DNA from 2 places in the Catellatospora sp. NPDC049609 genome. Region 1 is predicted to be linked to the other one. Evidence: riboswitches for the same ligand, from Rfam matches in the RefSeq annotation. Region 1 holds a riboswitch; the other holds the start of a gene.

Region 1 (3,925 bases):
GCCCACCACGACGGCGCGGACGGGCACCACCACGGCCGGCGCCGGTGATGGCGGCTTCGCCGCCCTCGGCCGGGCCAGGGGCGTGGGGGCGGCTGCCGCACCAGGTGGGCGGGGCAGCCGCGCCGGGAGCGGCGGTCCGGGCCCGGCCCGCGCGGGCAGGCGGGCCGGGCCCGGACGGTGATCAGCGCCCCACGCCGGAGGCCAGGGCCTCGCGCAGGTTGACGCGGGCGTCGGCGGGCAGCAGGTAGCCGGCGGCGACGTTGCGCACGTCGGCCAGCGCGACCCGCGCCAGGTATCCGCCGCGGGTCGGGTACAGCCGGTCCCGGGTCGGCTCGTCGAACGGCTGGTGGGAGCCGAACAGGAAGCAGAACGACTGGCCGGAGTTGTCGCCGGTGCTGAGCGCCGTCGGCACGGTCACCTGGGAGTAGCGGATGCCGCCGAGGGCCAGGCCGAGGCCGTCGCGCGCCTTGGTGCCGTCGGCGTTGAAGGCGAGCGGCTCGGCGACCGGCGGCGGGGTGCCGGTGCGGACCCAGCGCACCAGGTGGTCGTAGGCCGCCGCGGTGGCGTGGTGCACCGGCACCCGGCTGAACGGCGGCGCGGCGCAGTCGTACACCGGGGCCGCGCCGAGGTCGCGCACCGAGATCGGGTTGCGGTACTCCTGCCCCCGCCAGCCCGAGTGCGCCCCGCCGGCGACCTCCCAGCGGCGGAACCGGTCGGTGTCGGGGGAGGGGCGCACCGGCGTGCGGACGTCGGTCTCCGACAGCACCTGGAACACCGGCTCGTCGCCGACCCGGGTCGGGGCGTTGCCGACGATGAACGCGTACCCGTCGAACACCGGCTCGACCTTCGGCAGGATGTGCTGGTAGTAGACGGTCATCCGCCCCGCCGACTGGGACGCGCCGACGGCCAGCAGCGTGCGCACGTCGAGCCGGCCCAGGGGGGAGCCGGGCCCGCCGGTGCCCACCGCCTTCGCGGCCTGGGCGAAGATGTCGTACGACAGCTCGTCGGCGAGGTGGGCGCCGCCGCCGGTCACATCCAGCGCGCCGTAGCGCGTCGGGCTCCACGAGCGCAGCTGGTCGACGCCCACGCGCTGGGCGGAGACGCCGACCCAGGCGTACCCGGCCCGCATGATCGCCTCGCCGTTCCACAGCGCGTCGAGGTCGTAGCCGGCGGTGACGTTCTGCCACTCGACGAGCGCGGTGCCGTTGAACGCGTGCCGGCTGACCGGCCGCCGGACCACGATCCGGGTCCGGTACGGCACGTCGGTGGCGACGGGCCCACCCTGGCTGTCCCAGCCGTCGGCGATGCCGGACAGGAGGAACTCCTGCTCGACGTACCCGTGGCGGGCCAGGTCGTCGGGGGTGGAGAAGAACGGGTAGGTGTCCTCGAGCACCGGGGACAGCCGGTCGCCGGGCACGGCGCCCGGCAGCGGCCCCGACACCGTCGGTGTTGATATCGGCGTACGGTCGCCGCCCGCGCTCGCGACGCCGGCCGGCACCAGGGCGGCGGCCAGGGCGAGCGCGGCGGCGGCGCCCAGCCTGCGCGGATGCTTCATCATGCGGTCATGGTGACCGCGCGGCGCGTGGCGGCGCATCGGCGATATCACCGGCCCGTGCACCCTGGGCGGTGACCGGCGTTACCGGCGGAGTGAGAGGGTTTGACGGGCGTACGAGCACGCTGGCATGGTGGTTGCTACAAGTACACATCAGACGACGGTGCGCAGGAACCCGGTGAGAATCCGGGACGGTCCCGCCACTGTGACCGGGGAGCGCCCCGCACGAGCCACGGCCGCTGCAGCGGCTGGAAGGCGCGGCAAGCGCGACGCACCACATCCACCCGGGAGTCAGGACACTGACCCGTCGTTGTCCAGTTCGGGGCGGTGAACCCCGAGAAGGAGGTTGATCATGGGTGCGTTGTCCACCCCCGCGACGTCGTCGGACCGGACGGCCGCGGTCGCGATCCGGCTGCGGGACCAGGTCGTCGCCGGCCTGCTCGTCCTGCTGGCGCTGTTCATCCTGTACGCGGTGTTCCTGGACCAGGGTGCGCTGCTGTCCCCGGTGTACGGGGAGCTCTCGCGCAGCGCCAACTACCTGCACGAGCTGTCCCACGACGGGCGGCACCTGTTCGCCGCCAACTGCCACTGAGCGGGGGCGCACGTGACCCTGCTCTCCCTGATGGGGCGGGGCGGGCTGGCCGGCGCGTGCGCCGGTGCCGCCTCCGCCCTGGTGTCCCTGCTGCTCGCCGAGCCGGTCATCGACCGGGCCATCGAGCTCGAACATGCCGCGGCCGGTGCGGGCCACGGCGCGGAGCTGTTCACCCGCGACACCCAGCACGTCGGCCTGCTGGTCTCGGTGATCCTCGCCGGGATGGCGATCGGCCTGCTGTTCGGCCTGGTCTACGCGGTGCTGCACCGGCGCGACCCCGAGGCCGATCCGTGGGGCCGGGCGCTGCGCCTGGCCGGGGCCGGGTTCCTCGGCGTGAGCCTGCTGCCGTTCCTGCGCTTCCCGACCAACCCGCCGGGGGTGGGCAGCGAGGCGACCCAGCAGGCGCGCACGGTGACCTGGCTCGCCGCGATCGTCATCGGGCTGGCCACGGTGTCCGCGATGGGCCTGGTGGCCGGGCGGCTGGCACGGCGCGGCGCGGCCCTGCCGGTGCGCCACCTCGCCCCGGTGGGCGTGGCGCTGCTCGGCCTGGCTGTGCTGTTCCTGCTGCCCTCCTCGGGCGACGAGATCGGCACACCCGCGGACCTGCTGTGGAGCTTCCGCCTGCTGTCGCTGCTCGCGTCGGTCGTGCTCTGGGCCGGGCTGGGCGTCGGCTTCGGACTGGCCGGGCTGCGCGCCGAGGCCTCGGTGGGCGCCGTCGCGGCACGGGCGGGCGCGTGACGTCCCGCGCGGCGGGCCGGGCCGCGGGTCGCGCAGACCGCGCGTCGGCGGCGGGGCCGCGTGGCGCCGGGGACCGGCCGGCGGCGCGGGTGACCGGGTGAAGGCGCGGGTGACCGTGTGCCGTGACTGCTGCTGCGGCACGGCCAAGCATCCGGACACCGATCACGACGGGCAGCTGCGGCAGCTGGAGAAGGCGGGCGTCCGGGTGCGCATCGCGCAGTGCCTGGACGTCTGCGAGCACTCCAACGTGATGGTGGTGCACCCGCGCCCGTCCGGTCGCCGGGCGGGCGGGCAGCCGGTGTGGCTGGGCGGCGTCCTCGACGAGGCCGTCGTGGAGTACGTCGCCGCCTGGGCCGCCGCGGGCGGTCCGGGCGCCGCCGAGCTTCCGGTGGCGCTGATGCCCTACGTCATCGAGGCGCCGGGCCGGTCCTGAGACCGTCCCGGGCCGTGATCGCCGCGGCGTCCGCAGCAGGGGCGCCGCGGCGGTACATCACCAGCAGGATGACGGCCAGCAGCGGCATCAGGATGTCGGACGGCAGTGCCCAGGTGTTGGCGGGCGCGGTGTTGCCGTGGAACACCCACTGGTTGAAGTGGCCCCAGGCGTCGCCCCAGAAGGAGATCGCCAGTGCGGTCACCGCCGCGGTCAGCCAGGTGCCGCGCAGCCGCCGCCAGGCGCAACCGATGGCCAGCACGGCCACGGCGATGTCACCCCAGCCCACCTCCCACTGGAACATGGACTGGGTGTAGCCGATCTGCTCGGCGGTCTGGCCGGAGGTCGGTCCGATATGGCTCAGCCCGCCGATCAGGCCCCAGATGCCCGCGCCCACGACCATGATCCACAGCAGGGCCAGCTCCACCACGCGGTGCCTGGTGCGCCGATCCGGGTGCTTGTCCACGGCGACGTGGATCAACCAGCCGACGACGACGGTGAACCAGATGGCAACGAAGAACGGCATCGCACACCTCCCGGCAATCCCGACGCTACGCCGTGATCACCGGGTCTGTCCGCCGTCTGGACGATCCCGCGGTCAGGACACCCCGTA
Region 2 (3,925 bases), on a different contig from region 1:
GATGGCGGTCGCGGGGCGGGAGCGCAGGTAGTAGGTGGTCTTCAGGCCCTTGCGCCAGGCGTAGGCGTACATCGAGGAGAGCTTGCCGATCTCCGGGGCGGCCATGAACAGGTTCAGCGACTGCGACTGGTCGATGTACGGCATCCGCGCCGCGGCCAGGTCGATCAGCGCCCGCTGCGGCAGCTCCCACGCGGTGCGGAAGCGCCGCCGCAGCTCCGCCGGGATCTCCTCGATGCCCGCCACCGAGCCCTCGGCCGCCAGCACCCGGTCGCGCAGCGCCGCCGTCCACAGGCCCCGCGCCTTCAGCTCGTCCACCAGGTAGCGGTTGACCTGGAGGAACTCGCCCGACAGCGTCTCGCGCTTGAACACGTTGGCCACCGGCGGCTCGATGCACTCGGCGCAGCCCGCGATCGACGCGATGGTCGCGGTCGGCGCGATGGCGATCAGCAGCGAGTTGCGCAGGCCGGTGCGGGCCACCTTCGCGTGCAGCTCGTCCCACGCCCACGGGCGGGTGGACACCGCGTCCGGGAAGTGGTCGGCGTGCAGCACGCCGCGCGCGGCGCGGGTGTCCGCGTACGACGGGTGGGTGCCCAGCTCGGCGGCGAGGTCGGCGCTGGCGTCGTACGCCGCGAGCGCGATCTCCTCGGCCAGCCGGGTGGACAGGGCCAGCGCCTCGGGCGCGTCGAAGTCCAGGCCGAGCGCGAAGAACACGTCGGCCAGGCCCATCACGCCCAGGCCGATCGGCCGCCAGCGGTTGTTGGCCCCGGCCGCTTCGCCGGTCGGGTAGTAGGACAGGTCGATGGTGCGGTCGAGCACCCGCACGGCGGTGCGCACGGTCGAGCGCAGCGCGTCCCAGTCGACGCCGTCCGGGCCGAGGTGCGCGGCCAGGTTGACCGAGCCGAGGTTGCACACGGCGGTCTCGCCGTCGCTGGTGACCTCCAGGATCTCGGTGCACAGGTTCGACAGGTGGACCGTGTTGCCCGCGACGGCGGTCTGGTTGCAGGTGCGGTTGGCCGCGTCCTTGAACGTCATCCAGCCGTTGCCGGTCTGCGCCAGGGTGCGCATCATCCGGCCGTACAGCTCCCGGGCGGGCAGCGTGCGCACGGCCAGCCCGGCGGCCTCGGCGGCGCGGTAGGCGGCGTCGAACTCCTCGCCCCACAGGTCGACCAGCTGCGGCACGTCCTTCGGGTCGAACAGCGACCACGCGGTGTCGGCCTCGACCCGGCGCATGAACTCGTCCGGCACCCAGTTGGCCAGGTGCAGGTTGTGCGTACGCCGGCTCTCCTCGCCGGTCGAGTCACGCAGCTGCAGGAACTCGTCCAGATCGGCGTGCCAGGTCTCCAGGTAGACGCACGCCGCGCCCTTGCGGCGGCCGCCCTGGTTGACCGCGGCCACGCTGGCGTCGAGCGTGCGCAGCCACGGCACGATGCCGTTGGACAGGCCGTTGGTGCCGCGGATCAGCGAGCCCCGGGACCGGATCCGGCTCCACGACACCCCGATGCCCCCGGCGTACTTGGACAGCCGGGCGATCTGGGCGTACCGGTCGTAGATCGACTCCAGCTCGTCGCGCGGCGAGTCGAGCAGGAAGCAGCTGCTCAGCTGCGGGCGCCGGGCACCGGCGTTGAACAGCGTCGGCGAGCTGGGCAGGTAGGCCAGGCGGCTGAGCACGGCGTAGAGCGCGGCGACCTCGGCCACGTCGCCGGGCAGGCGGCGGCCGGCGGTGCCCGCGTCGCCGACCTCGCCCATCAGCCCGCAGGCCACCCGCAGCAGGAAGTGCTGCGGCGTCTCCAGCACCTTGCGGGTGACCGGGTGGCGCAGCAGGTAGCGGTCGTAGACGGTGCGCAGCCCGAAGTACTCGAAGCGGTCGTCGGCGGCCGGGTCGACGAGCCGGTCCAGCTCGGCCGCGTGCGCGGCGACGAACGCGGCCAGGTCGTCGGCGAGCACGCCTGCCGCGTGCCCGGCCCGCACGGAGCTCGCGAAGTCGTGTACGCCCTGGGTGGCCGCCTCCTCGGCGATGTGCACCGCGAGCAGCCGCGCCGCGAGGCGGCTGTACGACGGCTCCCGCACGACCATGGCGGCGGCGGTCTCGATGGCGCGCAGCCGCAGGTCGGCCTCGGTCGCGCCGGGCCATACACCGGCTGCCACCGGGGTGAGGACGGTATTGTGATCCACATCGGGCAGCCCCCGGGCCGCCTCGGCGAGCAGCCGCGCGAGCGACGCGGTGGTGTCAGACGACGTGCTCTCGGGCGACGCGGCCGTGCCGGGCGGCGCGTTCTCGGGCGACGCGGCCAAGCCGGGCGTGGTCTCGCCGGGTGCGCCGGCGTCGGTGGTGGTGTGGAAGGTGGTGCTGGTCAAGGCGTGCGCTCCCCCTCGTCGAAGCGCGGGAGGGCACGCGAACGGCGCTCACCCTCCCCGGGGGGACACGCGCCATCCACCGTGGACCGTCCCGCGCGGCCCGGTGTCCGCGACCGGTCCCGTCCAGCCGGACGGGAGGGTCGTGGGCGCGACACGGGCAGGGCCGTGGCGCGCACGCCGGCAGGTCTTCGGGCTCGTGGGCACGGCCGGGCGGCGCGGCGCGGACGCCGTGCTGCGGAGACCCCCTAGACCGTCGCTTCCCAGGCCGGACCGGCCCAGTGCTGCTCCGCACCCCTCTTCGCGGGAGGGGCGCGGGACGGTTTCGTTCCCACTCACCGCTGCGGGGCAGCTCCGGATTCGCACCGGATTCCCTCTGCGCGGGCCGCGTTCCGGCGGCTCGCGCGGCACCCCTCGACCCGGTGTCCGGTGGACACCGGAGGGGTGGACCAGCGATGCGCTCACACTACATCTAGTGGCATCGCGAGGAAAGCGACCCCATATGAAGTTCGGCGTGTCGTCGATGGTCCACCCCGACGGGCGTCTATGTCCCGCCCTCAGCAGGCGCAGGCGGCGCCGCTCGCGGGTGCGGTGAGCGGGTCCACATCGTGCTTGCGCAACCCGAGCGGGGTCTGCGTGTCGAAGCCCTCGCGCACCCAGTACTCGTACCCGCCGAGCATCTCCTTGACCCGGTAGCCGAGGCGGGCGAAGGCCAGCGCGGCCCGGGTGGCGCCGTTGCAGCCGGGGCCCCAGCAGTAGGTGACCACGACGCTGCCCGCGGGCACCACGGCCGCCGCACGGGCGGCGATCTCCGCGGTGGGCAGGTGCACCGCGCCCGGGAGGTGTCCCTGCTCCCACGCCTCCCGCGAGCGCGAGTCGACCAGGACGAAGCCGGCGGCACCCGAGGCCAGGTCGGCGTGCACGTCGGACACGTCGGCCTCGAACGACAGGCGGGCGGCGAAGTGGGCGGCGGCGACATCGGCGGCGGCGGCCGGGGCGGTGCCGAGTACGGCGGACATGAGCTGCTCCTCTACTGCTCGATCACTGCGTTCATCCTCGCGGTGGCCGGCTGCCGACCACGAGTGGCGGCAACGCCGCTGTTCGCTAAGATCCCGCCATGGGTACGCCGCTGACGCTCCAGACCCGGCCCCGGCACCGGATCGCGGTGCTGGCCTTCGCCGGGATGGCCCCGTTCGAGCTGGGCTGCGTGGTGGAGGTGTTCGGCCTGCCCCGCCCGGAGCTGGACGTGCCGTGGTACGACCTGGACGTCTGTGCCGAGGTCCCCGGCGCGGCGCTGCCCGCGGTGGGCGGGTTCGCCGTCACCGCACAGCACGGCCTGGATGTGCTCGCCGCCGCCGACACGGTGATCGTGCCCGGGGTCGCCGACGTGCGCGCCGAGGTCTCCCCCGCCCTGGTCACGGCGCTGCGTACGGCCGCCGGGCGCGGCGCGCGCCTGGTCTCCATCTGCTCCGGCGCGTTCGCGCTGGCCGCCGCCGGGCTGCTGGACGGCCGGGCGGCCACCACGCACTGGCGCTACGCCGAGCTGCTGCGCGAGCGCCACCCGCTGGTCGAG

The links. A riboswitch is a leader RNA that binds a small molecule or an ion and turns the genes downstream of it on or off. The one in region 1 is predicted to bind cobalamin.
Region 2: linked by a shared signal. The riboswitch ahead of AB0J67_RS13570 (ribonucleoside-diphosphate reductase subunit alpha) and the one ahead of AB0J67_RS07250 (hypothetical protein) in region 1 are both predicted to bind cobalamin.

The regions. Positions count from the first base shown of each region.
Region 1 covers NZ_JBFAOU010000016.1:31,416-35,340, forward strand. The annotation lists gene AB0J67_RS07240 (sirohydrochlorin chelatase) at 1-48, shown strand, start outside; gene AB0J67_RS07245 (alpha/beta hydrolase domain-containing protein) at 182-1,558, opposite strand; cobalamin riboswitch at 1,680-1,875, shown strand; gene AB0J67_RS07250 (hypothetical protein) at 1,905-2,144, shown strand; gene AB0J67_RS07255 (CbtA family protein) at 2,157-2,882, shown strand; gene AB0J67_RS07260 ((2Fe-2S) ferredoxin domain-containing protein) at 2,980-3,315, shown strand; gene AB0J67_RS07265 (DUF6790 family protein) at 3,290-3,838, opposite strand; gene AB0J67_RS07270 (TAXI family TRAP transporter solute-binding subunit) at 3,911-3,925, opposite strand, start outside.
Region 2 covers NZ_JBFAOU010000037.1:27,684-31,608, forward strand. The annotation lists gene AB0J67_RS13570 (ribonucleoside-diphosphate reductase subunit alpha) at 1-2,181, opposite strand, end outside; cobalamin riboswitch at 2,538-2,730, opposite strand; gene AB0J67_RS13575 (rhodanese-like domain-containing protein) at 2,910-3,371, opposite strand; gene ftrA (transcriptional regulator FtrA) at 3,470-3,925, shown strand, end outside.